One region of the Pseudactinotalea sp. HY158 genome, then DNA from elsewhere that is predicted to be linked to it. Evidence: predicted binding sites of a transcription regulator. Region 1 holds the regulator's gene; the other holds the start of a gene.
What was found. The regulator LexA, encoded in region 1, represses DNA repair genes until DNA is damaged. The targets are predictions, from matches to a motif close to TCGAACANNTGTTCGA.
Positions count from the first base shown of each region.

Region 1 (14,223 bases):
CTCGAAGTCCGTGAGGGAGCTGAAGCCCTGGTAGACGCTGGCGAAGCGCAGGTAGGCCACCTCGTCGAGATCCCGGAGCGGGCCGAGGATCGTCAGGCCGACCTCGTGCGCGTCGATCTCCGCGGCCCCCGTGCTGCGCACCGCCTCCTCCACCTGCTGGGCGAGCAGCGCGAACTGATCCTCGCTCACCGGGCGGCCCTGGCAGGCCTTCCGCACGCCGGCGATGACCTTGTCACGACTGAACGGCTCGACCGCGCCGGAGCGCTTCATCACCGACAGGCTCGTCGTCTCGAGCGTGGTGAAACGCCGACCGCAGTTGGGGCATTGACGCCTGCGCCGAATCGAGGAGCCGTCCTCGGCGGTTCGCGAATCGACGACTCGCGAGTCGGGGTGTCGACAGAATGGGCAATGCACCCGTGCACCATCCCTTCGAATCACATATCTGTAACTCCGGGAAACGCTACGGGTTCCACCCCGCCGGTGCAAGTGGAGTTCCGCCCCGCCGGTGCACGTCGGGCTCCGCCCCCGGTGCACGTCGGGCTCCGCCCCGCCGGTGCACGTGGCCGCGGTGGCATGCTCAGCCCGCCGCCACGGGGACGAGGAGGCTCTGGCCGCCGGTGAGGGCGGAACCGTCGAGGGAGTTGAGCGCGCGGATCTCCTCCATGAGCGGCCGCAGGTCCGCGCCCGGCTCGGCCACGGCGCCGGCGATCTGCCAGAGACTCTCGCCGGACTCGACCGTGACGACGTCGGTCGCCGCGGGCACGTCTCCGCCGGACTGCACGAGGCCACCCACGAGCGATCCGAGTCCGACCGCCAGGGCGAACCCGGCGCCGACCAGGACCCGCTGGCCGCGGACGGTCAGCTGGGAGAAGCTCCGCCGGCGCGCGGGGCTCGCCGCGACGGAGTGCGTGGCTACCGAGTGCGTGGCTACCGAGTGCGTGGCTGCCGCATGTGACAGCGACCGCGGCGCAGACGAGGGCACCCGCGCCGGAGCCCGCGTAAGCGTCGGCGTCGGCTCGATCCGGCCGACCGGCCGGTTGACGATGCGGCCGACGGGCCGGGAGACCACGAGCGAGAGCGCCTCTCCCACGTGCTGGTGGAGCCCGGTCCGAACGGCCGGGGCGGCCTCACGTCGAGGCTCGACGGGCGCCCGGGTCGGGAGCGGGGTGGTCACGGGTGCGGTCGCGGGGACGGTGGTGGAACGATGCGGGAGCGACCGGATCGGGAGCCGGGCGGCGACATCGCCCGCTCCGCTCCCGCGGCCGGGAGCACGGTCCTCGGCCCGCTCCGGCGATTCGCTCCATTCGGGCAGGAGCACCATGTGGGCCCGGCGGGAGCGGCGCGCGGGGTCGGTCGGGCGGGGTCCCCGCTGCGGGACTGCGGCGGGGAGTGGGCGGCCGGCACGGTGGGGCTTCGTTGAAGCTAGAACACTCATCGTCGTTCCTCTCGAACGTCCGTTCGTCGTACGCTTGTACGAAGATAACAGGAAGCCCGGCCGATGTCGACACGCGGTTCGAACATATGTTTGGCGAACCGGTGTCTGCGGCCGTAGGCTGATCAACATCACGACCAAGCTGAGCACCGACCACCGACATCCGATCGACCCGTTCGGATCTCCGGCGCCGGGAGGTTCGCGGCGTGGCCACGCCCCGGTCCCGGGCCCCCGGCCGGAACGGAACGAAGGAGAGTCCATGAGCCCCACCGCCGAGACCGGGCGCCCCGCCGCCGATCTGACCGAACGGCAGGCGCGGATCATGGCGTGCATCCGCGACTCCCTGAGCGAACGCGGCTACCCGCCCACGATGCGCGAGATCGGCGAGGCCGTGGGACTCGCCAGCCCGTCGTCCGTCAAGTATCAGCTCCAGGTGCTCGAGGAGAAGGGTCTCCTCCGACGCGACCCGATCGCGACCCGGGCGATCGAGCTCATCGATCCCGACGGTTCCGTCGGCACGGACGCGGCGGACGCCCCCTCGACCGAGGGCGCGCCGACCTTCGCCACGAACGAGGGCGCCGTGACGGTCGAGCCCTCCTTCGTGCCGGTCGTGGGACGAATCGCGGCGGGCGGGCCGATCCTGGCCGAGCAGGCCATCGACGACGTCTTCCCCCTGCCGAAGCAGCTCGTCGGCGACGGCGAACTCTTCCTTCTCAAGGTGGTGGGCGACTCGATGATCGAGGCCGCCATCTGCGAGGACGACTGGGTCGTGGTCCGGTCACAGTCCGTGGCCGAGAACGGCGAGATCGTCGCCGCCATGATCGACGGCGAGGCCACGGTCAAGACGCTGCGGCACGCGGACGACGGCCGCTGGCTCCACCCGGCGAACCCGAACTACTCCCCCATCGACGGCACCCACGCGGTCATCCTCGGGCGCGTCGTCGCGGTTCTGCGCGCACTCTAGCCGCCCGTTTCTTCGCGCCGGCCCCCCCGCTCCTGCTGGGGCGCGGGGACGAGGCTCAGGAGCCCTCGCGCAGCCGGGTGAGGGCGGCCCGCACGAGCGCAGGGTCGGTCGTGGGCCACAGCGGAGGCAGGGACGCCGCGAGGAAGCTGCCGTAGCGGGCGGTCGCGAGCCGCGGGTCCAGGACCGCCACGACGCCGCGGTCACCCACCCCCCGGATGAGCCGACCGGCCCCCTGGGCGAGCAGGAGGGCTGCGTGCGCGGCCGCCACCTGCATGAAGCCGTTGCCGCCGCGGGCCTTGACGGCGTCGGAACGCGCCGACATGACCGGGTCGTCCGGCCGCGGGAACGGGATGCGGTCCATGAGCACGAGTCGGCACGTGTCCCCCGGCACGTCGACCCCCTGCCACAGGGTGAGCGTGCCGAAGAGGCAACTGGCGTCGTCCTCGATGAATCGACGCACGAGCGAGCCGATGGAGTCCTCGCCCTGGACGAGGATCGGCACCTCGAGCCGTTCGCGCATGACCTCGGCCACGGCCTCGGCGGCCCGGCGCGAGGAGAACAGGCCGAGCGTGCGCCCGCCGGCCGCCGTGATCAGCTCGGCCACCTCGTCGAGGAGCTGGTCGCTCGGGCCCTCTCGCCCCGGTGGCGGCAGGTGCTTGGCCACGTAGACGATGCCCTGGGCGCGGTAGTCGAACGGCGAGGCGACCTCGATTCCCTCGTAGTCGCCGGCGAGGCCGATCATGGCGGCCACCGGCTCGAACCGCCCGCCGAGGGTGAGAGTGGCGGAGGTGCACACGACCGCCTTCTCCCCGAGCAGCTCCCCCGCGATCCGCCCCGCGACCTCGAGCGGGGCGACCATGATCCGGGGAGCCTCGCCGGCCTGTCGGGGCGCCTCGCACCAGACCACATCACGGTTCTCGGCGATCGAGTCCGACAGGAGTCGGTCGGTCACCTCGGCGAGTTCGACGAGGGCGGAGCGGGCCATGAGCGTGCCACCCTGGTCGCCCTTCCCCGCGCCGCGACTCTCCCGCAACGCGGTGAGCACCTCGCGGGTGCCGGCGTCGATCGCGCGGGCCGCCGCGTTCACCTCGATCGGCAGCCCGCGGGGCCATCGGCCCGGCTGCGCGTGGGCCAGCGCCTCCCGCAGGGCCGCGGCCCCCTCGTCGAGGGCGGTCGTCGCCAGGCCCGCGTGTCGGCGCGCGAGCCGGGCGACCCGCTCGACCGCCGCTCCGGAGAGCTCGACCGTCGCCTGGGAGGTGACCCGGGACGGCAGTTCGTGCGCCTCGTCGATGATGAGCACATCGTGCTCCGGCAGGGCGCGCGGGGAGCCCGAGGCCGCGACCCCGAGCATGGCGTGGTTCGTGATCACGACGTCGGCCTCCCGCGATCGCCTGCGCGCCGCCTCGGGGAAGCACTCGTCGAGGAGTGGGCACTTCTGACCGAGGCACTCGAGCGCGCTGATCGAGACCTGCCGCCAGGCCCGGTCGCTCACGCCCGCGGGCAGGTCGTCGCGATCCCCGGTCTCGCTCGTGGCGGCCCAGTCGCGCAGCCGGAGCACCTGGGCGGCGAGGCCGCTCCGCTCCCGGCCGCCCTCGCCCGGGTCCGACTCCCCGGCGGGCGGCGCATGGTCCTCCGCCCGCAGGCCCTCGCTCGAGAACAGCGCCTCCTCCTCATCGGGGTAGCCGCCGGCGAGCTTGTGCTTGCACAGGTAGTTGTGCCATCCCTTGAGGAGCGCCACCTCGGGTGCGCGGCCGGCCGCGGCGGTGACGACCGGCTCGAGCCGCGGGAGGTCGACCCCGACGATCTGTCGTTGGAGCGCCAGGGTCGCCGTGGACACGACGGCCCGCTCCCCGGTCCGGATCGTGTGCAGCAGCGTCGGCAGCAGGTAGGCGATGGACTTCCCGGTGCCGGTGCCCGCCTGTACGAGCAGCCGGCCGCCCCCGGCGACGGCGGCCGAGACCGCCCGGGCCATCTCGTGCTGGCCCTCCCGCCGGGATCCGGCCATCGCCGAGACGACGGAGTCGAGCACCTCGTCCACGTCTGCGCCACTCACCCGCCCATCCTCCCAGGTTCGCGGTCGGCGCGAACGTGCGTCCACGGATCGTCCCCGCCGGGGGCCCAAGAGCGTTAGGATGTCCTGTTAACGATGTCAATCGCTTGATTCCGGCCATCTCGCCACCTGGCTCCGGTCGGAGCACACCAGAAAGGATCGTCCGCCATGACGACTGCCGGGCCCTCCCACTCACGTCGACGGGGCACGTCGCGGCCCACGATGCACGATGTCGCTGCATTCGCGGGCGTGAGCCACAAGACGGTCTCCCGGGTAGTCAACGGTGATCCCTACGTCAGTGACGACATGCTAGCGCGCGTGACCGCCGCGATCGATGCCGTCGGGTATCGCCGCAACGAGTTCGCGCGCCAGCTGCGCCAGGGCTCCACGAACACGATCTCGTTCGTCATGGAGGACGTCTCCGACCCGTTCTACTCGGTGGTCACCCGTGCCGCGGAGGAGGTCGCCGCGGCACGCGAGGTCTTCCTCGTCGCGGCCTCCTCCGAGGGGGATCCCGCCCGCGCCGTCGGGCTCGTCAACACCTTCAACGGCCGCCAGGTCGAGGGACAGCTCCTCACCCCGACCGAGGGCATCGAGTCGGAGGGGTTGGCGACCGAGCTGCGCATGGGCGCCCCGCTCGTGTTCATCGACCGGCCGGTGCGCGGGCTCGAGGCCGACACGGTGCTCGCCGACAACGCGGGCGGCACCCGCCTGGCCACCGAGCACCTCCTCGCCCACGGCCACCGGCGGATCGCCTACCTCGGCGACAACCCGTCCCTGTACACCGCGCGGGAGCGCGCCTCCGGCTACCGCGCCGCCCTCGAGGCCGCAGGCGCCGGCGTCGACGAGCGCCTCATCCACCTCGGCACCCCGAACGTGGCGGAGGTCGACGCCGTGCTGGCCCGGTTGCTCGACCTCGATCCGGCTCCCACGGCGCTCATCACGGGCAACAACCGGCTCACCCATGCCGCGCTCCGCACGGGCCGGCGGATCCTGCAGCGACTCGCACTCGTCGGGTTCGACGACTTCGAGCTGGCCGACGTTCTCGACCCGCCCGTGACCGTCGTGGCGCAGGATGCGAGCGGGATGGGGCGCCGTGCGGCCGAGCTGCTCTTCGATCGGATCGCGGGCGACTCGCGGCCGCCGGAGAACGTCACGCTGCCCGTGCGTCTCATCGAACGGGGTTCGGGCGAACGCCCCCCGGCGAGCGTCTAGCCGCGTCGCCGGGGCGGCCCGCAGGCGTCAGGACGACGCCTGGGTCGCCTTCCGCAGATCGGTCGCCAGCGCCTCGTCGACCCGGGCGACGAGGTGGGTGCCCTCGGCGTCGTGCAGCTCGCTGAGCACCTCCCCGGTCGTGTACGCCCGGTGCACGAGGTCGCCCCGGTCGTAGGGCACGACGAGGTCGACCTCGATCCGCGGCCGCGGGAGGTCCGCGGCGATCCGCTCGCGCAGCTCCTCGATCCCGGCGCCCGTGGCCGCGGAGACGATGATCGCCCCGGGCTCGGCGGTGCGCAGTCGGGCCAGGGTCTCCGGTTCGGCGAGGTCGGCCTTGTTGAGCACCACGAGCTCCGGCAGGTCGGCGGTCCCGGGGATGTCGCGCAGCACGTCCCGGACGGAGACGATCTGGCCCTCCGGGTCCGGGTGCGCCGCGTCGACCACGTGCACGACGACGTCGGAGAGGCCGACCTCCTCGAGCGTCGATCGGAACGCCTCGACCAGTTCGGTGGGCAGGCTCCGCACGAAGCCGACGGTGTCGGCGAGCGTGTACTCGCGCCCGTCGGGAGTGCGCGAGCGGCGCACCGTCGGATCGAGGGTCGCGAACAGCGCGTTCTCCACGAGCACCCCGGCGCCGGTGAGGCGGTTGAGCAGGGAGGACTTTCCCGCGTTCGTGTAGCCGACGATCGCCGCCGAGGGCACGGCGCCCGCGCGCCGGTGCTGACGCTGGGTCTCCCGGGCCGGGGCCATCGCGGCGATCTCGTGGCGCAACTTGGACATCCGCGAGCGGATCCGTCGGCGATCGAGCTCGATCTTCGTCTCACCGGGGCCGCGGGAGCCGATCCCCTCGCCGCCGGCCGCGCGGCCGCCCGCCTGCCGCGACATCGATTCGCCCCAGCCGCGCAGCCGCGGCAGCAGGTACTCGAGCTGGGCGAGCTCGACCTGGGCCTTGCCCTCTCGGGACTTGGCGTGCTGGGCGAAGATGTCGAGGATGAGGGCGGTCCGGTCGATCACCTTGACCCGGACCACGTCCTCGAGCGCGCGCCGCTGGGAGGGAGCCAGCTCGGAGTCGACGATCACGGTGTCCGCCCCCGTCTCGCGCACGATGTCGGCGAGTTCCCGGGACTTGCCCGAGCCGAGATAGGTGGCCGGGTCCGGATGCGGGCGCCGCTGCAGCACCCCGCCCCGCACGGTCGAGCCCGCGGTCTCGGCGAGCGCGGCGAGCTCCCGGAGCGAGACCTCGGCGGCCTCGGTCCGGCCGGAGGTGTAGATCCCGGCGAGGACGACCCGCTCGAGCCGCAGCTGCCTGTTCTCGACCTCGGTGACGTCCTCGAGCTCGGTCGAGAGCCCGCCGATCCGGCGGAGGGCCGCGCGTTCCTCGACGTCGAACTGGTCGCCGTCGTAGTCGGTGTGCTCGGCCGCCCGCTCCTGCAGGGCCGTTCCGGACCGGGCGAGGATCCGGGCGACCAGATCCTCGGCGCGCTGGTGGTCGCTCACCGGTGCCGGGCTGCCGGAGTGGTCGGCACGGGCGGTGGTGCCACGGTCGTGACCAGGTGCGGGCATATCATCCTTCGAGTGGGGTGGAGTGGTGTTCTCCACTCTCGCACGCTCCAGGTCGCGGGCCAAGGTGATTTCGCTGCGAGCGCGCGCCCGCGCGGGCCTATCCTGTTCTGCGTGTCGCACTACTTCAGCTCAGAGCCCCCCGCCCGGTCGCGTGAACGCGAGGTGCGGGTGGTCCTGCGGGGGCGCCCGATGACGGCCGGCACCGCGGCGGGGGTGTTCTCGGGGGGCCGACTGGACCCCGGCACGGCGGTCCTCCTCCGCGAGGTCCCGGACCCGCCGGCGAGCGGCCTCGGTGTGGACCTGGGCTGCGGGTGGGGGCCGATCGCGCTGGCGATGGCCGATGCCGCGCCGGGGCTGCGGGTCGTGGGGATCGACGTCAATCCCGCTGCACGGGCGTTGACGGAGGCGAACGCCCACCGCAACGGACTCGCGGTCGAGGCCCGCGCGCCCGAGGAGTTCGCCGGCCCCGCCCCGATCGACGTGCTCTGGTCGAACCCGCCGATCCGGGTGGGCAAGGCGGTCCTGCACGAGATGATGCGCACGTGGCTGCCCCGGCTCGCGCCCGCCGGCGAGGCCTACCTCGTGGTGAACAAGAACCTCGGCTCGGACTCGCTGCACCGCTGGCTCGAGCAGGAGCTGCCGGTGACGGTCGCGCGGGTCGCCAGCCACAAGGGCTTCCGGGTGTTGCGGGTGCGCCCGGCGCGCACCTGAACCGTCCCGATCCGGGCACCCTCCGGCGAGCGGGGGCCGGGCGGGCACGGGACGTCGGCCCGATCGGACCCGTTCAGGCCTGCTGGACCGGTTGAGCCGGCTGGGCCTTCCATGCGATCGTGGCGGGGAAGACGATCTCCTCGGCCACCTCGACCGACCGCGACGGGTGCACGATGACGCGCTGGGACCCGCCGGGGGTGAGCACGACCCACTCGGCAGCCGCCTCCGCACCGAGCCAGTGGCGCACGGCGACCGTGGCCGCCGCGGCGGCGTAGTCGTCGCCGAGCAGCTCCGCGCCGTCGGCGGTGGCGAGCCGGACCTGCGCCGCCCCGATCCGCTCGGAGCCGGTCACCGCGCCGCCGGCGCCGATCACCTCGACGTCGCGCTCGCCGAGCGGGACCACGAACGCGAGGCTGCCGGTGCCGTCCGTGGCGGGCTCGACGCGGGTGGGTGCGCTCAGATCCAGGCCGGCGAGCTCGTCGGCGGACTCGAGGGCGACGATCGTGTGGGTGGCGCCCACGTCGAGTTGGAGACCGGGCCGCGGCTCGTCGAGGCCGCTGACGGCGACGGTGGCGTTGAAGCCCTCGTCGAGGGTCTTGGTGCCGCCGAGGCCGCGCCAGGCGCCGACGGTGATCCCGTACTGACCGTCCCGGTAGGTGACGTAGTGGCGGCCGGCGTCCGAGAGCAGGGCGATCGTGTCGCCCTCCCCCGCACTCACCTCACCGCTGGTGTGCAGGTAGGCGGCCGCGACGCGCAGCACGCCGGTCGAGACGACGGCGGGCCCCCCGCTCGGGGAGATGGCCGAGACGAACCAGGCCGGGCCGGACTTCCCGAGCACGGAGCTGAGCACGAGCCGGATGATGCCCGTGGCGCCGATCCCGCGCACCGGATCGGTCACGGCCCGCACCGAGGCGGCACTCAGCTCGCCGGTTCCGTCGCGGTCGCAGTGCACGAGATAGGCCCGGGCGGCGCCGTGGGCCTTCGTCAGGTCGATCATCGGGGCCCGCGCGGGCGCGGGGCCGGTCTCGTCGATGAGGGTGGGATCGGTGCTCATGGGCAGAGCCTATGCGCTCGGCGGGCCAGGTCCGAACCGGGTTCGAGCCAGGTCACGCGCGGGTCCCGCCGGAACCACTTGAGCTGGCGGCGCGCCAGTTGCCGGGTGGCGAGGGCGACCTGGTCGCGCGCCTCCTCGACCCCGAGTTCGCCGCGGACGACGCCGATCGCCTGGGCGTATCCGACCGCCCTCGCCGCGGTGGGTCCGCCGGCCAGGCCGCGGGCGAGCAGCTCCTCGGTCTCCTCGACCAGGCCGGCGGCGAACATCGCCCGCGTGCGCCGCCCGATCGCATCCTCGAGGTCGACGGCGGGCACGGCGATGCCGAGCTGAACCGCCTCGATCTCGTACGTATACGTCGGCAGCCGGGCCGAGAAGGGCTCCCCGGTCAGCTCGATCACCTCGAGCGCCCGCACGATGCGGCGGGTGTTGGCACGGTCGATCCGCTCGGCGGCGGCCGGGTCCGCCCGGGCCAGCTCGTCGTGGAGCAGGCCCGGACCGAGCTCGTCGGCGCGGGCCTGGATGCCGGCGCGCACGGCCTCGTCGGTGCCGGGAAAGGAGATGCGGTCGAGCAGCGCCCGCACGTAGAGCCCGCTGCCGCCGACGACGATCGCTCGCCGCCCGGCGGCCGCGATCCTGCCCAGGTCCGCGCGGGCATGCCGCTGATACGCGGCCACGCTCGCCTCGTCGGTCACCTCGAGCACGTCGAGCTGGTGGTGGGCGATGCCCCGACGCTCGGAGGCCGGCACCTTGGCCGTGCCGATGTCCATCCCCCGGTAGAGCTGCATCGCATCCGCGTTGACGATCTCGCCGTCGAGCGACTCGGCCAGATCGAGCGCGAGGTCGGACTTGCCCGTCGCCGTCGGGCCGACGATCGCGACGACGCCTCCGGCCGGCCGGATCGCGGGGGCTCCCGCCCGGCCCATCACCGGGCCATCACCGGGTCCATCACGGGCCGTCACCGGGCCGGCGGGAGGGCGGGCATCCCGAGCCCGACGGGACGCGGCCCCGCGGGTTCCGCCTGTGCGGCCGCGACGGCGTGGCGGGCCCGCTCCCACGCGTCGCCCGCACGGGTGCGCCGCAGCGCGAACGTCCCTCCGGCCGGGCCGGAGTCCGCGATGAGGTGGTGGGGGGCCGCGTGGGTGATCGTGGCGGTGACGAGGTCCCCGGGGCGGGGGCGACGGTCGGCGGGGAGGGCGGCGACGTCGGGGGGAAGCCCCACGTGCACGAGCCGGTTGTCGGGGGCGCGACCGGACACGCGCGCGGTCGCCGCGTCCTTGCGGCCGTCCGAATCGGCGAGCAGGACCTCGACCGTGCGGCCCACCTGGGCCGCGTTCTCCTCGCCCGAGATGCGCTCCTGCAGGGCGAGCAGCCGGCGGTAGCGGTCGGCGACGACGTCCGCGGGCACCTGATCGGGCATCGTCGCGGCCGGCGTGCCGGGGCGCGGGGAGTACTGGAAGGTGAAGGCGGAGGAGAACCGAGACCGCTCGACCACCTCGAGGGTGGCCTGGAAGTCCTCCTCGGTCTCGCCCGGGAACCCGACGATCAGGTCGGTGGTGATGGCGGCGTCCGGGATGCGGGCGCGGACGCGGTCGAGGATGCCGAGAAACTTGGCCGAGCGGTACGACCGGCGCATCGCCCGCAGCACCCGGTCGGAACCGGACTGCAGGGGCATGTGCAGGGTCGGCATGACGGCCGGGGTCTCGGCCATCGCCTCGATCACGTCGTCCGTGAACGCCGCCGGGTGCGGGGAGGTGAAGCGGAGCCGCTCGAGGTGCTCGATGCGGCCGCACGCGCGCAGCAGCTTCGCGAACGCCCCGCGGTCGCCGAAGCCGACGCCGTAGGAGTTGACGTTCTGGCCGAGCAGGGTGACCTCGATGGCCCCCTCGGCGACCACCGCCCCGACCTCGGCGAGCACGTCACCGGGCCGGCGGTCGCGCTCCTTGCCACGCAGGTGCGGCACGATGCAGAAGGCGCACGTGTTGTTGCAGCCGACGGAGATGGAGACCCAGGCCGAGAAGGCGCTGTCGCGTTTCGTGGGCAGCGTGGAGGGGAAGGTCTTGAGCGCCTCCTCGATCTCGACCTGGGCCTCCTCGTTGTGCCGGGCCCGTTCGAGCAGCACCGGCAGGACGTCGATGTTGTGGGTGCCGAAGACGACGTCGACGTAGGGTGCGCGCTCGACGATCCCGGCCCGATCCTGCTGCGCGAGGCAGCCACCGACGGCGATCTGGAAGCCCGGCCGGCGCTTCTTGATGGAGGCGAGCTGTCCCAGGTTGCCGTAGAGCCGGTCGGAGGCGTTCTCGCGCACCGCACAGGTGTTGATCACGACGACGTCGGCGCCGTCGACCTCGCCGAGGAGCGAGCCCGCACCCGCGGTCGGGGCCTCGACATAGCCGGCGTCGGTGAGCAGCCCCGCCATCCGCTCCGAGTCGTGCTCGTTCATCTGACACCCGAGGGTGCGCACGAGGTAGGTGCGGGGCCGGCCGCGGTCACCCGCCCCCTCGGCGGGGAGAGCGGCCGGGGAGTCGAGCGGCGGGGCTGCTGGAGAGGTCACGGGAACCGATCGTACAAGCCGCGCGCGACACGCTCCCGGAGTGAGGGGCCTCACACGCGTTGACAACGTTATCAAGGGGCCGTACCGTGTGGCTCACACATCGACGCCGCCGCTCGATCCGCGCAACCTGGCCCCGATTCCCCCCATCGGGCACACCCGCACGGCCCCCAGCTCCAGATCACAGTTTGAGTACATTTGTTGTTTTCTGAGTATTTGTGGACTTGTGTGGGTCAGGACGACGGTGCGGAAGCATACGATGTCCTCTAACTCCCCTCCCCCTACACAAAGGAGTGACCAGATGCGACGCATCTCAGCGGTCGCTGCGCTCGCGGCAGCCGGACTCGTGCTCACCGCCTGCGGCGGCGGTAGCGACGACGGCGACAACGCCGACGCCGGTGGCGACAACTCGGCCAGCAAGGTCGAGGTCTTCACCTGGTGGGCGGCCGGTTCGGAACTGACCGGCCTGCAGGCGCTCGAGGCGGTCTTCGCCGAGCAGCACCCCGACACCGAGTTCATCAACGGCGCGGTCGCCGGCGGCGCCGGTTCGGCGGCGAAGGACCTCCTGCAGACCCGGCTGCAGGCCGGCGACCCGCCGGACACGTTCCAGGCCCACGCGGGCATGGAGCTGCAGGACTACATCGACGCGGGCCAGCTCGAAGACGTCTCGGGCCTGTACGACGAGTTCGGCCTGAACGAGGTCTTCCCCCAGGACCTGCTCGACCTGCTCACCGTCGACGGCAAGATCTACTCGGTGCCCTCGAACATCCACCGCTCGAACGTCGTGTGGGCCAACCCCGAGGTGCTCGAGGCCGCCGGTGTCGACCCGGCCGCGGTGCCGGAGGACATCGACGCGTGGATCGCGGACCTGCAGAAGGTCGCCGACTCCGGCGCGACCGCCCTGTCGGTCGCGGCGCCCTGGACCCAGGTCAACCTGCTCGAGACCGTGCTCATGGCCGATCTCGGCGCCGAGGGCTACAACGGCCTGTGGAACGGTTCGACCGACTGGGCGAGCGCCGAGGTGACCGGCGCGCTCGAGCACTTCGAGACGCTCATCGGCTTCACGAACACCGACCGTGACGGTCTGGACTGGCCCGACGCCACCCAGAAGGTCATCGACGGCGTCGCCGGCTACAACGTCATGGGCGACTGGGCCGTGGCCCTGTTCGAGGAGAACGACATCGAGCGCGGCACCGGCTTCGTCGACTTCCCGGTCCCGGGTTCGGACGAGCAGTTCGGCTTCCTCGCCGACTCCTTCACCCTGCCCGTGGGCGCCAAGCACGCCGAGGGCGCGAAGGCCTGGCTCGAGACGATCGGTTCGCTCGAGGGCCAGGTCGCGTTCAACAAGGCCAAGGGTTCGATCCCGGCCCGGACCGACGCGGACCCCTCGGAGTTCTCCGAGTACCAGCAGACCGCCATCGAGTCCTACGCGAACGACACGATCGTTCCCTCGCTCGCGCACGGCGCGGCCGCTCCGGTCGCGGTCCTCAACGGCGTGACCGACGCGGTGAGCAAGTTCACCGCCGGTGGCTCCGACCTGGCCACCTTCCAGAGCGAGCTCGGAGCAGCCGTCAACGGCTGACCCCTCGCACGACGCACACCGGGCGGGTGCTCCAGGACGGGGCACCCGCCCGCTGCGGTCCGTGGCCGGAAGCGGCCACCGATCGCGCACGGGAGGGTCCGGTCCGGACCACACCGGATCCGGACCGGACCGCCCGACGCACCGCCGCCGTCCACAATCAGGCACGAAAAGGAGTCACGTGAACCGCCTGAAACGACTGGGGCCTCCGTTGCTGATGCTCGCCCCATCGATCCTGCTGCTCGGAGTCTTCGTCTACGGCTTCATAGCGATCAACTTCAATACGTCCTTCACGGACAACCACACCTCCGCGCAGGCGGCCGGCGGCAAGCCGGTGAGCTGGGTCGGGTTCCGCAACTATCTCGACCTGTTCGCCGATCCCGACTTCCAGCACTCGCTGCGCAACCTCGTGGTGTTCACGGTCGTCTTCCTCGTGGGCACGATGGTCATCGGCTTCCTGTGGGCCTGGCTGCTCGAGCGCCCGACCAAGGGTGAGGGCGTCTTCCGCTCGATCTACCTGTTCCCGATGGCCGTCTCCTTCATCGCCTCCGGTGTCGTGTGGCGCTGGCTCCTCAACTCCAACCAGGGCGAGCACGCCAGCGGCCTCAACCGGCTCTTCCAGATGGTCGGCCTCGACTTCCTCCAGAACCCCTGGTGGAACAACATCTCGTGGGGCGTGGCGGCGATCGCCCTGCCCGCCGTCTGGCAGCTCTCGGGCTACGTCATGGCGCTCTTCCTCGCCGGTTTCCGCGGCGTCCCCGACGAGCTGCGCGAGGCCGGACGCATGGACGGCGCCAGCGAGTGGCAGGTCTACCGCCACGTCGTGTTCCCGCAGCTGACGCCGGTGGCCCTCTCGGCCCTCATCATCATCGGACACATGTCGCTCAAGTCCTTCGACCTGATCATGGCGATCTCGAAGGCCTCGAACTACCAGACCAAGGTCCCCGCAGTCGACATGTACATCTTCAAGTCGAACTACGACTTCGCCAACGCGGCGGCGGTCGGCGGCATCCTGCTGGTCATCGTCGCGATCCTCGTCGTGCCCTACCTGATCTACACGAGCAAAGAGGAGGGCGCCCGATGACCACCGCGACCATGCCCCTGCGC
Region 1 covers NZ_CP045920.1:2,324,333-2,338,555, forward strand. Annotated here, with positions in the region: gene nrdR (transcriptional regulator NrdR) at 1-414, opposite strand, end outside; gene GCE65_RS16280 (LysM peptidoglycan-binding domain-containing protein) at 578-1,174, opposite strand; gene lexA (transcriptional repressor LexA) at 1,692-2,396, shown strand; gene GCE65_RS10275 (ATP-dependent DNA helicase) at 2,452-4,449, opposite strand; gene GCE65_RS10280 (LacI family DNA-binding transcriptional regulator) at 4,669-5,661, shown strand; gene hflX (GTPase HflX) at 5,689-7,224, opposite strand; gene GCE65_RS10290 (class I SAM-dependent methyltransferase) at 7,336-7,935, shown strand; gene GCE65_RS10295 (hypothetical protein) at 8,009-8,989, opposite strand; gene miaA (tRNA (adenosine(37)-N6)-dimethylallyltransferase MiaA) at 8,986-9,912, opposite strand; gene miaB (tRNA (N6-isopentenyl adenosine(37)-C2)-methylthiotransferase MiaB) at 9,945-11,540, opposite strand; gene GCE65_RS10310 (ABC transporter substrate-binding protein) at 11,839-13,119, shown strand; gene GCE65_RS10315 (carbohydrate ABC transporter permease) at 13,334-14,200, shown strand; gene GCE65_RS10320 (carbohydrate ABC transporter permease) at 14,197-14,223, shown strand, end outside.

Region 2 (14,223 bases), 1.0 Mb from region 1:
CAGCCAGGCGGGGCGAGTGACTCGATCACGACCCGACGGCCTCCGCCGGGAAGATCGATCGCGTCGATGACACGGTAGTCAGACAGATTGAAGATCGTGCTCGCAGCATCACGCTGCGAGCCAGTAAACTCGTCCATAGCTCGTGGTCCTCTGCTCTTGTGGATGTCTCGCAACACCCATCACAGCAGGACCACGAGCCCTCACACGCCTACGACGCGCGGGCCACTTTCACCACGAACCACGAAGAGCCGCTTTAGTAGACAGGCGAATTAGGCTGCCAATTCGTTGATGTTCCTATATCCTAGTTCATATTCTGTGGGTGTCAAGTATCCGAGAGTCGAGTGCCGACGGATGGTGTTGTAGTAGTTCGTGATCCAGTCGATGGTCGCTTTGCGGAGTCGTGTGAGGTTCGGCCAGGGGCGGGTGTGGATGAGTTCCTTCTTGTAGGTCGCGAAGAATGATTCCGAGACTGCGTTGTCGTAGCAAACACCGGTCCTGCCCAGGGAGCGGCGGATATTGTGGTCTTCACAGTATTTGGCGAAGGCGGTGGAGGTGTATTGCGTTCCGCGGTCACTGTGGAATATGACACCGGCGGGTGGCTTCCGGGTCTTGAGTGCCATGTCGAGGGCGTCGGTGACCAGGTCGGTGCGCATGTGGTCCTCGATCGCCCAGCCGACCAGGGCGCGTGAGTGCAGGTCGATGACGGTGGCCAGGTAGGCCCACCCTTCCCACGTCTTGACGTACGTAATGTCGCCGCACCAGCGGGTATCGGCCTCCTCGGCGGTGAACGAGCGCCCGATCAGGTCTGGTGCCGGCACCGGCCCCTGACCGGGGACCGTCGTGCGCTTCCACGCCCGGGGGTGGCGTCCCTGCAGGCCGGCGGCCTGCATCAACCGGTGCACTCGCTTGAGGCCGACGCGGTGACCGGCCGCAGCCAGCCCGGCCCGGACCCGGCGCACTCCCGGGTTCCCGCGGGCGCTGGCGTAGATCCCGGCGATGAGGACGCTGAGGCGCTCGTCGTAGACGGCCCGGTCGCTCAGCGGCGCATCACGCCACTTGTAGTAGCCCGCCCGCGACACCCCCAGCTGCCGGCACATGAACGCCACCGGGTACTCCTGCTGATCAGCCCAGTCCGCGATCGCAGCAAACTTCACTGCTGTTCGCTCGCGAACCAGGTCGCCACTTTTTTTGCGAAACTCACCTGCATCTGCAACTGAGCATTCTCCGCCTTCACGTTCTTGTAGTCCTGCCGCAGCCGGATCAATTCAGCCCGCTCGGACTCGGACAACGACGCATCCGCACCCAGGGCCGCCTCCCGCGTATCTCGTTCCTTCTTCACCCATTTCCCTAACGTCATCTCGTGCACGTCGATATTCCGTGCGACCTCGGCGATAGACCGCTGCTCGTCCAACACGAACGCGACCGCGCTGGCCTTGTACTCATCCGTGAAACTCCGGCGAGTCGATCCCACTGTACTGCCTCCCTTGTCCACGGCAGCTAACCCAACTGTCCACCAAACCGGGGACGGTCCAGCGTTGATGTCGCGGGTGGTATCGGTGCGGCTGAATCCTTGGTTGCTCAGGTGGTTCTGGGTTCTCCGGGCGGGTTGGTGGTGGTGCCGCGGTGGCTGTGGGGGGTCGCGGTGAGGGGGTGGCCGTGGCGGTCGGTGAAGGTCCAGGTGCCGCTGCGGCGGGTGATGGTGATCTCGCGTTGGTGGACGAGGTCGTGGTGGTGCCAACACAGCAGGATGCCCTGGGCGGTCGAGGTGGTGCCGTTGTGTTGCCACCACCATCGGGAGTGGTGGATCTCGCCGTAGCCGGGTGGTTCGTCGCACGCCGGGTATTGGCAGTGACGGTCTCGGGCGATGATTCCGCGGACCTGGTTGGCGGGGAAGATGCGTTTCTCGCGGCCGACGTCCAGGATCGTGGAGTCGGGTCCGAAGACGACGCGGGAGAGTTGGGAGCCGCATGCCAGGCGGGCCAGGAGCCCGGGCGCCAGTGGGGTGCCGTCGGGGAACGTCGCCGGTTCCAGGCCGCGGAGGGCCTCGTAGTCGAGACCGGTGGCCAGGGAATACTCGCCGTGGTCGCCGTGGTCGCCGTGGTCGCCGTGGTCGCCGTCGTCAGCGGGGTCGGCGGAGTGAGCGGCGTCGCCGTGGGGTTCGGCGGGGTCGCCGTGGGGCTCGGCGGATTCGGCGTGGGGTTCGGCGGGGTCGGCGTGGTGTTCGGCGGGTTGGTCGGGGTGGTGTGTCGTGGTGAGGGCGCGGAGGGTGTTCCAGGGGACGGTGACGGTCAGGTGGGGGCGGATGCGGGCGGAGGTGCCGTGGGTGCCGGTGTCGAGGGATTCGCGGGCGAGGCCGGTCAGGGCGGCGGCGCGGCGTTGGTTCGGGGTGCGTTGATCGTCTTGGCTCTTGCGGCCCATGTGGGCGGTCAGGGCTGTGTCCAGGGCCTGTCCGGAGGTGGTGGTGAGCCAGCCGGTGAGGTGGTAGCCGCCGGTGGTGGGGGCCAGGGAGAGTTCTTCCTTGCCGGTGTCCTCGCGCCAGGCGCGGTCGGCGGCCTCGGGGTCGGTGCGGATGGCCCAGGCGGCGACGAGTTTGGCGAATCGGTCGGCGTCGAGGGTCTGGGCGTGGGTGAGGAGGAAGGTCTCGCCGAGGTCGGGGTCGGTGAGTTGGTCTCGTAGTCGCTGGGTGCGGGTCGCGTCGCGGGCGAGGATGCGCAGGTGGTCGGTGCCGATCCGGCCGTGGGCCAGGGCGGTGGCGGTGGCGGGCAGGTGGTCGCGCAGGGCGCGTGATTCACGTACGCGGCGGGAGGTGGCCCCGGCGGCGGCGCCGGAGTGGTTCCGGAGCCAGGAGGTGAAGGTCCGGGCTCCCTGCAGTGCCCAGGATCCGTCGGCCTCGACCGCGGACAGGGCCCCGGCCCGGGCGCCCTCGAGTCGTCGTTGGGCCTGTTCGAGCTGGTCGACCAGCTCGATCACCATCGGTGCGGGAAGGTCCGCCCAGGACGTCTGGGCGAGCACCTCCAGGCCCTCGAGCACCGCCCCGGCCGCCGCCACCGTCGTGCCTGCTGCACCGGCCGCATCCGCGGTCGTGCCTGCTGCGCCGGCCGCTGTCACCGCTGCGCCGGCCGTGCTGCCGGCCGCATCCGCGCGGGCGGTATTGCCTGGCCCGGCCACGCGGGCCGCGCCGATCTCGCCGGCGGCGTCGTCGGCACCGGCCCCGATGCCCTCGCCGGGCGTGCTGCCGCCTCGAGCGGGCTGGGTGGGCTGTGGCTCCGACATCCTCATTCACCTCCGATGGTGGCTGATGACCCCATCGTACTAGAACGCATGTTCGATAACAAGGGGTTGGGGGCGGGCTCATCGGAATGAATCGCTCGCCCGTGGTGCCGGGAACGCTGCGAGCGTCGGCCCCGGCGCGGATGCCCCGGCGCGGATGCCCCGGCGCGGATGCCCCGCGCGGACACCGCTGTGCGGACGTCGCAGGTGCGGATATGCGCGGATGTCGCCGGTGTGGGCACCCCTGCGGGGCGCCGGTGCGGGTGCCGCGGGAGCGGCGCTACGGGAGGCCCCGGCCGGCGTCCTCCCGGACGCGCCGAACGGCACGTGTCGGACCGCCGCCGATCCCTCGCCTGGGCCTTCACAGTTCCTGCGTGCCGCCGCCGGTGCACGGGCGGGATCGCCGCCCGTCGAGTACCCTGGGGCCCAGCTCCTCGGCGATGAGACCCGGCATTCGCCGGCCCAGGGCCAGGAGTCCAACAATGACGTGGAGGTAGCAGGCGATGGTCGGTGCACAGGGCAAGGTCGTCGTCGGCTTCGACGCGTCGGACGAGAGCCGGGTCGCGTTGCAGTGGGCCATCGCCGTGGCGAACCGGCGGCAGGTGCCGCTCCTGGTGGTCCATGCCACGGGGCTCGAGGATCCGGGCCCCACGGTCTATCGCGCGGGCGTGGCCGTGATGTCGCAGCGGCGCGCCCAGGAGATCGCCGAGGACGGCGCGGCCATCGCGCGTCGGGAGGCCACGGTCGAGGTCGAGGCGGCCGGGGTCGAACGCGGCGCCGTCGCCGCGCTCGTCGACTACTCCGACGGCGCCGAACTGATCGTCGTGGGCAACCGCGGTCGGGGCCGGCTGCGCGGGGCGCTGCTGGGATCCGTCGCCTTCGACGTGACCACGCACGCCCGGTGCCCGGTCGCCGTGGTGCGCGGGTCGCTGCGGCCGCTGCCCTCGGCCGACATCCCCATCGTGGTGGGGATCGACGGCTCCGAGAACGGCGAAACCGCCCTCGATGAGGCCGCCCGCCTCGCCGCGGCGACCCAGTCCTACCTGCGGATCGCCGTCGCGTGGAGCACCCCGGGCCGGAATCTGTGGCGGAGTTCCTTCACCCACCACGAGGACGACGCCCGCGAGGGCGAAGGCGCCTCGGACAACCCGTGGACTAACAAGGCCCACGCCGAGAACGAGCAGGCGGACCGCCCCGCCACCGATGTCCCCGAGAGTGCCAGCGCCCTGGCGGAGCGTGCCGCCGAGCACGTCTCGTCGGCCCATCCCGGTCTCCGGGTCGAGCTCGTCGTCGCCGAGGGGCGGGCGGAGGAGGTCATCGTCGATGCGGCCGACGGCGCGAGCCTCATCGTGGTCGGAGCGCGCGGCCGCGGCGACTTCGCGAGCCTCATGCTCGGATCGGTGAGTCGCGACGTGATCCAGCACGCCGAATGCGCGGTGTACGTGGTGCGTTGAGCAGGGACGGCGCCCGCTCACTCGTCATCGTCGAGTATGGACGGCGCCTGCTCGCCCGTCCTTGTCGACTTGGGACGGCGGCCGGGCGCCCTGCGTTGTCGAGTGCGGACGGCGGCCGGTCGCCCTCGGTCCAGGAGTCGCGGCGGCTCTACTCGTCGTCGGTGTTGAAGAGGCGGCGTCGGGCGCTGAGCAGCTCGGTCTCGGGCCGTGCGGCCACGAGCCGTTCGAGGTGGTCGATCACCTCGACCACGTGGCCGGCGTCCGCGGCGCAGGCGGCGGCCCCGACGAGTGCGCGCCGGTGCAGGTCCAGGTGGCCCACCTCGGCGACGCTCACCTCGAAGCGCCGCCGCACCTCCGCGATGAGGGGCCGCACCACCGACCGCTTCTCCTTGAGTGAGTGCACGTCGCCGAGCAGCAGGTCGAATTCGATCGCACCGATCCACATGCAGTCAGCATCGCATCCGAGGCATCGCCGCGCCGGCCGATGGGACCGGCCGAAGTGGTGCCGACCGATGGGGCCGGTCGACGTGGTGCCGGCTGAAGCGGTGCCGGCGGATGGGGCCGGCCGAAGTGGTGCCGACGGGTGGGCGCGCCCGAGGCTCCGTCGACGAATGGGCGCGCTCGAACCGGCGCTGGCTGAAGCGGTGCCGGCTGATGGGGCCGGTCGACGTGGTGCCGGCCTATGGGGCCGGTCGAAGCGGTGCCGGCCGATGGGGCCGGCCGAAGCAGCGCCGGCCGATGGGGCCGGCCGGAGCGGTGCCGGCGGATGGGACCGGTCGGAGCGGTGCCGGTCGACGTGGTGCCGGCCGAAGTGGTGCCCGCGGATGGGGTGCCTCGTGCGGGATCCTGGCAGGATGGCCGGATGCGCAATCTACTCGGTGACCCCGATCCGACCCTCCTGCCGGCCGAGGAGGATTCCGCGGCCCGGGCCGACCTCACGGCCGGACGGTCCGCCCGTGAGGTTGCCGCCGCCCACCCCGCGGTCTCGTATCCGTGGTCGCTCCTCGCCCGTGCCGCCCTCGCCGAGGACGACGTGATCGCCGGGTACGCGTTCGCCCGCACCGGGTACCACCGCGGCCTCGACGCCCTGCGGCGCTCCGGCTGGAAGGGGCACGGCCCCGTTCCAGCGAGCCACGTGCCGAACCGGGGATTCCTCAGCTGCCTGCTCAGTCTTGAGGCGGCGGCCGCCGCCATCGGCGAGCACGACGAGGCCGAGCGGTGCCGCATCTTCGCCCGTGACTGCGACCCGGAGGCAGCTTCCCTCCTCGCCTGACGCGGCACCCTCCGTGCCTGACGTGAACGGCGATGCGCGGCTGCCGGCGGCACCCGAGTCGGGGACGGCCGGCGCCTCGCCCGGGCGCACGGAGGCGAGCAGGCCGTCGACGATGAACTGACTGGCGAAGCAGGCGTCTCCCGGGCGCACGGAGGCGAGCAGGCCGTCGACGATGAACTGACTGGCGAAGCAGCCGTCTCCCGGGCGCACGGAGGCGAGTCCCGTTCGAGGGGCGCCAGGAGCAGCAGGTGTAGGCGTCTCCCGGGCGCGCGGAGGCGAGCCCAGGTGGTACCGGGCCGTCGAGCGCCGCGGCAGGTCTCGCCCGTGCGCTCGGGCCGCCCGGACACCACCGGCGACGCCGCGAACCGGGACACGGCGCGCCCGGGCCCGCCGGACGCCCGGGTCGGCTGGGCGCTCGAGCCGGCTGGGCACGCGGAGGCGCGCCCGGACGCTCGGCCGGCCGGGCGTCGTCCATAGGCCGATGACGGGGCGATCCCGAGGCTCGCCGCCGAGGCCTCGACGGGCGGCCTCGACGGGCGGCCTCGACGAGCGGCCCCGATCGGGCCTGATATCGTTGTCAGAATCAGGCGACGACGTCGCCTCAGTGTTGAGGAGAGATCAGTAGTGGGTTATTCATATTCCGAATCGAGCCCGCCGGGCGCCGGTATCCGGCGGCGCGGACTCGCAGTGATCGCGGCCCTCGGCCTGGCCGCCACCGGCGTCGCCGGCGTGGTGCTCGCGCCGGCGACGAGCGCGGCTACGGTCGACGACGGGGACTACGCGGGCCTCGTCAACCCGTTCGTGGGAACGGAGGACGAGGGCAACGCCTACCCGGGCGCCGTCGTCCCGTTCGGGATGGTGCAGCTGAGCCCGGACAACACGAGCACGTACGGATCGACCTCCTACAGCAACCGCGCCGGCCGGGTGTGGGGCTTCAGCCACCGCCACGTCAACAGCGCGGGCTGCCCGGCCGCCGGGGAGGTGCTCGTCACCCCGAGCACGACCGAGGTGCCGATCACCACCAAGCGGTTCCTCGGCCTGAAGAACCAGGCGGAGACCGAGCGGGCGAGCGCCGGCTACTACACGGCCCTCCTCGAGAACGACGTGACCGCCGAACTCACCGCCACCGAACGCACGGGCGTGCACCGCTACACGTTCGGCGAGGGGGACAGCGGTCACGTCTCGATCAACGTGGGCCAGACCCTCAACTCGACCCACGAGAGCAGCATCACCTGGGTCGACGACCGCACCGTCGAGGGGCAGCTCACCACGAGCGGCTTCTGCTGGGGCACCCCGAAGACCACCTACTACTTCAGCGCCACCTTCGACCGTGACGCCGAGAGCGTCGGAACATGGGGCAACGAAGGCGGCTACAACGCCGGCAGTGAGTCGAGTGAGGTCGCCGGCGGGAACAACGGCGCGGTGGCGACGTTCGACACGAGCACCGACGACACGGTGGAGCTGACGGTCGGGGTCTCCTTCGTCGACCTCGACGGGGCCCGCGCCAACCGCGAGGCCGAGGGCGTCTCCGGCGGCGAGCGCGTCAGCTTCGACGAGGCCCACGCGCAGGCCGTCGGCGCGTGGAACGAGGCGCTCGGCCGCTTCGACGTCACGATGCCCGACGAGGACCAGCTGCCGATCTTCTACACCCAGGCGTACAAGAGCCTGCTGTCGCCGATCATCGGCAGCGACGTCGACGGGCGCTACCGCGGCCTCGACGCCGAGGTGCACCAGGCCGACGGCTGGACGTACTACCAGCGCTTCTCCCTGTGGGACACCTACCGGACCCAGGCCACGGTGCACGGGCTGTTCGAGCACGACCGCGCCACCGACATCGCCCGGTCGATGTACCGGGCCCGCGTCGAGGGCGGCTGGCTTCCCCGCTGGTCGCTCGACATGGTCGAGACCACGGTGATGGCCGGCGACCCGGCCAGCCCCTGGGTCGCGGAGAACTTCGCGCTCGGGACCGTGCCGGACGACATCGCCGAGGAGTTCTGGGACTACCTGGTCGAGAACGCCACGACCGCGCCGCCCGCCGACGTCGACTCCCCCGGGCGTCAGAGCGCCGAGTTCTACCTCGAGAACGGCCACATCCCGTTCTACTTCGAGAACGAGCCGGGCCTCGGCCAGGAGTACGAGGAGTACCGCCACGGCGGCTCGGCGACCATGGAGTTCGCCCACTCGGACGCCGCGATCGGCGCGGCCGCCTACCGCACCGGGCACGATGCCGACGCGGACGCGTTCCTCGAGCGCGGCACGAACTGGGCGAGGCTGTGGAACCCCGAGGTCTCCCTCACCGGCGGATTCACCGGTGTCGTCAACGCCGTGACCCCCGCGGGTGAGTTCGTCTCCGCCCCCGAGAAGTCGAGCGTGCAGCAGAGCGGCTTCCACGAGGGCACGCCCTGGCACTACCAGTGGATGGTTCCCCAGGACGTGACCGGCCTCATCGAGGCCATGGGCGGTGAGGAGTCGTTCGTCGAGCGGCTCGACTACTACGTGAACATCCCCGCCCTGCGGGAGAACCCGGGCGCCTCGCCGTCGACGTGGGCCCGCGGCGGCAGCGACTACTACTCGAGCATCGGCTACAACCCCGGCAACGAGCCCATGCTCGGAACGCCGTGGCTGTACAACTACGTCGGCCAGCCCGCCAAGGCGGGCGACGTGCTCGCCTCCCAGCTCAACCGGTTCCCGAACACCCCGGGCGGCGGAGTCGGCAACGACGACCTCGGCACCATGTCCTCCTGGTACGTGCTCGCCTCCCTCGGCATCTACCCGGTGCAGCCCGGCTCGGGGATCATGGCGCTCAACGCGCCGCGGGTCGAGGCGGCGACCGTGACGCTCGACAACGGTGCGACGATCGAGATCGCCGCTCCCGGGGCGAGCTCGAGCGAGCCGCGCTACATCTCCTCCCTCACCGTCGACGGCGTGGATCACTCCGCGACGTGGGTGGATGTGAGCGAGCTTCAGGACGGCGCCCGGCTCGAGTTCACGCTGAGCGAGAGCCCCGAGGGGCTCACCTGGGGAACGGCCCCCGCAGACCGGATCCCGTCGGTCTCCGATCCGCTCCGAGCCGAACTCGAGCTGACCGGGCTGGTCGACGGGGACCTGGCCGCCACGGCGGGGGAGGACCTGACCGCGGACCTCGCCCGCGCGGGCGTGTCGGTGATCTCCGGCCCGGCGCCGGCGGACGGCGCGGTGCCCGTCGAGGGCACGATCGAGTGGAGCACCGGGGACACGTCCCCAGTCACGGTCGCAGGCCAGGACGGGGCGTGGGTCCTGTCCACCTCGGCCCGCTTCGAGGAGGCCGGAACCCATGAGGGCGTGCTCACCGTGAGCAGCGGCCTCGACACCCCCGCGTTCGCGCCGGCGGCGTTCGAGCCGGAGACCCTCCGGGTCTCGGTCGTGGTCGAACCGGCCGACGGCGGTTCCGACGGCTCTGACAGCTCGGACGGCTCGGACGGCTCGGACGGCACCGATGGTTCCGATGGCAGCGATGGTTCGGACGGTTCCGACGGCAGCGATGGTTCTGACGGCACCGACGGCACCGATGGTTCCGATGGTTCGGACGGCGCTGACGGCTCGGACGACAGCGCCGGTTCTGACGGCAGCGATGGTTCCGATGGTTCTGACGGCGCTGACGGCTCGGACGACAGCGCCGGTTCTGACGGCAGCGACGGTTCCGACGGCTCTGACGGCAGCGACGGTTCCGACGGCAGCGATGGTTCCGATGGTTCGGACGGCTCTGACGGCTCTGACGGCACCGATGGCACTGATGGCACTGACAGCGCTGCTGGCGCTGATGGTTCCGACGGCACTAACGGTGGCGACGGCACCGATGGCTCCGACGGCGCCGACGCGCCCGACCCCGGCGCCGATCCGCTGCCCGACACCGGTGCGCCGGTGGGGGCGACGCTCCTCGCGGTGCTCGCCCTCATCGGTGCGGGCGTGCTGGCGCGCGCCTGGACGCTGAGGCGAGCGGGCGTCGTCCATAAGTAGGACGAACCCGACGCTCGAGGCCGGCGGGGCCGATATCCCAACAGGGGTGTCGGCCCCGTCGGCTACGCTGTCCCAGGCGGGAGCCACCTCCATCTTCCCGCCCGGAAGGGAAGATCAATGCCGGCAGTAGTGGTGCTCGGGGCACAGTGGGGCGACGAGGGCAAGGGGAAGGCCACCGATCAGCTCGGCTCGCGCGTCGACTACGTGGTCAAGTTCAACGGCGGGAACAACGCCGGCCACACCGTGGTGGTGGGCGACCAGAAGTACGCGCTCCACCTGCTCCCCTCGGGGATCCTCTCGCCCGGCTGCACGCCGGTCATCGGGAACGGAGTGGTGGTCGATCTCGAGGTGCTCTTCTCCGAGCTCGAGGGCCTCAACTCCCGGGGCGTCGACACCTCCCGGCTGCTCGTCTCCTCGTCGGCGCACGTGATCCCCTCATACAATCGCACGCTCGACAAGGTGACCGAACGGTTCCTCGGCAAGCGGCAGATCGGCACGACGGGGCGCGGCATCGGGCCCACGTACGCCGACAAGATGAACCGGGTCGGCATCCGCATCTCCGACATCTTCGACGAGGGCATCCTGCGCGAGAAGGTCGAGGGCGCCCTCGACCAGAAGAACCAGATCCTGGTCAAGATCTACAACCGGCGCGCCTCCGTCGTCGACGAGGTCGTCGACGAACTGCTCGCCTTCGCCGACCGGGTGCGGCCGATGGTCGCCGACACCTCGCTCGTGCTGAACGAGGCCCTCGACGCCGGCAAGAACGTGGTGTTCGAGGCCGGACAGGCCACGATGCTCGACGTCGACCACGGCACGTACCCGTTCGTCACGTCCTCCTCGGCCACCGCCGCCGGGGCGTGCACCGGGTCGGGCATCGGGCCCACGCGCATCGACCGAGTGGTCGGCGTGATCAAGGCCTACACCACGCGGGTGGGCGAGGGGCCCTTCCCCACCGAACTCCACGACGAGATGGGCGACCTCCTGCGCAACAGCGGGGGCGAGTTCGGCGTGACCACGGGGCGCCCGCGCCGCACCGGCTGGTACGACGCCGTGATCGCCCGGTATGCGAGCCGCGTCAACGGGCTGACCGACTTCGTGCTCACCAAGCTCGACGTGCTCACCGGGCACCAGACGATCCCGGTGTGCGTGGCCTATGACGTCGACGGCGTGCGCCACGACGAGATGCCGGTCGACCAGACCGCCTTCCACCACGCGAAGCCGATCTACGAGGAGCTCCCGGGCTGGTCCGAGGACATCTCCGGGGTGCGCTCCTTCGACGACCTGCCCGCCGCGGCCCGCGACTACGTGCTCGCGCTCGAGGAGATGAGCGGCTGCCGGATGTCCTCGATCGGGGTCGGTCCGGACCGCGAGGCCACGATCGTGCGGCACGACCTGCTCGGCTGACCTGCTCGGCCGGCCTGCTCGGCCGGCCTGCCCGGCCGGCCTGCCCGGTGGGTCAGGCCGTCGCGGCGACGTGCGCGCGGGTGGTCACGGGCACACCGGCCGTGAGGTTGTCGAGCACGGGGCACTGCGCCTCGACCACCCGGATGAGCTCCGCGTAGGCCTCCTCGGTCTCGGGACCGGTGAGGGTCAGGTCGAGTTCGATGTCCTGGAAGCCGGCGCGGACGGCGGGGTCGACCCCGAAGAAGCCGCGCAGGTCGAGGGTGCCGTGGGCGTCCACCGCGACCGTGTCGACCGTGAGGCCGAGCTTGGCCGCCCAGACCCGCACGGTGATCACCTGGCAGGCCGAGAGTGCGGCGAGCAGGTGCTCGACCGGGTTGGCGCCGGTGTCCTCGCCCCCGAGGGCCGGCGGCTCGTCGATGGTGAACTCGTGCCGGCCGGCGGTGATGTCCACCGCCGTGTTCGTGCCGGGGGTGAGGCGGGATTCCGTGCGGAAGCCGACCCGGGCCGGTGCCCCCGCAGCGAGCTGCTCGGTGGTCTGCTTGGCGAGGTCGGGAAGGTCGATCGTCGTGGTTGTCATGGCGAGCAGCGTGGCCGACGAGCGGGGGCGCGTGCGAGCGGGCGTCGGGAGGTCTCAGAGCCTGACACGTAGTCCAGGAAATGAGACACCAGCGACTACCCTTGGTGCTCGTGAGAATCCTGGTCATCGGTTCCGGCGCCCGTGAGCACGCCCTCGTCCACGCCCTGACGCGCGACCCCTCGGTCACCGAGATCGTCGCCGCCCCGGGGAACCCGGGCATCGCCGCGCAGGCCCGTGCGGTGCCCGTGGACGCGAACTCGCCCGACGACGTCGCCGCGCTCGCCGAGCAGGTGCGCCCCGACCTCGTGATCATCGGCCCGGAGGCCCCGCTCGTGGCAGGCGTCGCCGACGCCGTCCGCGCCGCGGGCTTTCCCGTGTTCGGCCCGGATGGGGCAGCCGCGCGGCTCGAGGGGTCGAAGGCCTTCGCCAAGGACGTGATGGCCGCGGCCGGGGTGCCCACCGCCATGGCGCGGGTGTGCACGAGCGAGGAGGAGGCCCGCGATGCCCTCGATGCCTTCGGCGCCCCGCACGTGGTCAAGGACGACGGGCTCGCGGCCGGCAAGGGGGTCGTGGTGACCTCCGACCACGACGCGGCACTCGAGCATGCGCGCGGCTGCCTCGAGGGCGGGGTCGTGATCGAGGAGTTCCTCGACGGGCCCGAGATCTCGCTGTTCTGCCTCTCCGACGGTGTGACGGTCGTCCCGCTCGCGCCGGCGCAGGACTTCAAGCGGCTGCTGGACGGCGACGCCGGGCCCAACACCGGCGGCATGGGCGCCTACTCGCCGCTGCCGTGGGCCCCGGACGACCTGACCGAGCAGGTGGTGGAGCGGGTCGCCCTGCCCACGGTGCAGGAGTTGGCGCGCCGCGGCACCCCGTTCGTGGGATTGCTCTACTGCGGGCTGGCGCTCACCTCGCGGGGCCTGCGGGTGATCGAGTTCAACGCCCGGTTCGGGGATCCGGAGACCCAGGTCGTGCTCGCCCGGCTGCTCACCCCGCTCGCGGGCCCACTGCTCGCCGCCGCCACCGGCACGCTCGGCGATATCGAACCGCTGCGGTGGGCGGACGGGGCCGCCGTCACCGTCGTGCTCGCCAGTCCCGGCTATCCCGATGCGCCCCGCACGGGCGACGTGATCAGCGGGATCGAGCGCGCCGAGTCGCTGCCGGGCGTGCACGTGCTGCACGCCGGAACGGCGTCTGACGGCGCTGACGGCGCTGACGGCCCTGATGGTGCTGACGGCGCTGACGGCGCTGATGGTGCCGACGCAGGTACCGCGGGCGGCGAGGCCGACAGCGTGCGCTCGGCGGGCGGGCGCGTGCTCTCGGTCGTCGGTACCGGTGCGGACCTGGCCGCGGCCCGTGCCGCCGCCTATGCGGGCGTGGCCGAGATCGCCTGGCCGGGGATGCAGTACCGCACCGACATCGCCGCCCAGGTCGTGTGACGGGGAGCCGCCCGACCTGGGTCCTTTGGACCTTGTGGGGTCGCGCTGCGAGTACCCAGCTCCAGGGGGTGGCGGACCTGGGTCCCTTCGACCCTGCAGGAGGGGGCTGAACGTACCCAGCTCCAGGGCCCGCCCGATCTGGGTCCTTTCGACCAGGTGGGGTCGCGCTGCGGGTACCCAGCCGCAGCAGCCGGCCGAGCACGGAGGTCGATCCCGAGGGGCCGGCCTACCGCGCCGGCTTCTCGTAGGTGATCGTGCGGGCCGCGTTCACGAATCCGGCCGAGCCGTAGAACTTGCCGGCACCCGAGGGGTTGTCGGCGTCGACGTCGAGACCGAGGGTGGTGAAGCCGCCGGCCGCGCGCACGGCCGCCACCACGGAGTTGAGCACCGCGCGGCCGAGCCCGTTGCCCTGCGCCGCGGCGCGGGTGCCCACGAGCTCCAGGTATGCCTCCCCGGGCACGGTGCTCGAGACCATGCCGTAGGCGAGCACCTCGCCGTCGCGTTCCACGATCCGTGACAGGTCCGGGCGGAAGCCGGCCGAGGTCATGAACTGGTTCCACTTCTCCGCGGACGCGGGCCCGGATCCCCAGTGCGTGCGGAAGGCGTCGTTGTGCGCGAGCCGGGTCGCCTCCGAGTCGGCCGGCGTGAACTCCCGGGTGCGGGAGTCCTCGCTCGCCTCACCGCTCAGGTCGTGCGACATCTCGAAGAAGTAGCGGACGGCCGAATAGTCGTGATCGACCAGGAGGTCGATGCTCGGCTGATCGGTCGAGCTCGCGACCGCGGTGAGCACCAGTGGCACGGCCGGAAGTC
Region 2 covers NZ_CP045920.1:3,357,816-3,372,038, reverse strand. Annotated here, with positions in the region: gene GCE65_RS14940 (ISL3 family transposase) at 1-137, opposite strand, end outside; gene GCE65_RS14935 (IS3 family transposase) at 270-1,154, opposite strand; gene GCE65_RS16340 (transposase) at 1,151-1,471, opposite strand; gene GCE65_RS14925 (HNH endonuclease signature motif containing protein) at 1,579-3,273, opposite strand; gene GCE65_RS14920 (universal stress protein) at 3,774-4,724, shown strand; gene GCE65_RS14915 (DUF503 domain-containing protein) at 4,873-5,169, opposite strand; gene GCE65_RS14910 (DUF3151 domain-containing protein) at 5,587-5,997, shown strand; gene GCE65_RS14905 (GH92 family glycosyl hydrolase) at 6,622-9,993, shown strand; gene GCE65_RS14900 (adenylosuccinate synthase) at 10,111-11,397, shown strand; gene GCE65_RS14895 (OsmC family protein) at 11,450-11,974, opposite strand; gene purD (phosphoribosylamine--glycine ligase) at 12,085-13,413, shown strand; gene GCE65_RS14885 (GNAT family N-acetyltransferase) at 13,640-14,223, opposite strand, start outside.
Region 2: a site for LexA is predicted at 3,314-3,329, ahead of GCE65_RS14925 (HNH endonuclease signature motif containing protein). Genes of this name have one in related genera too.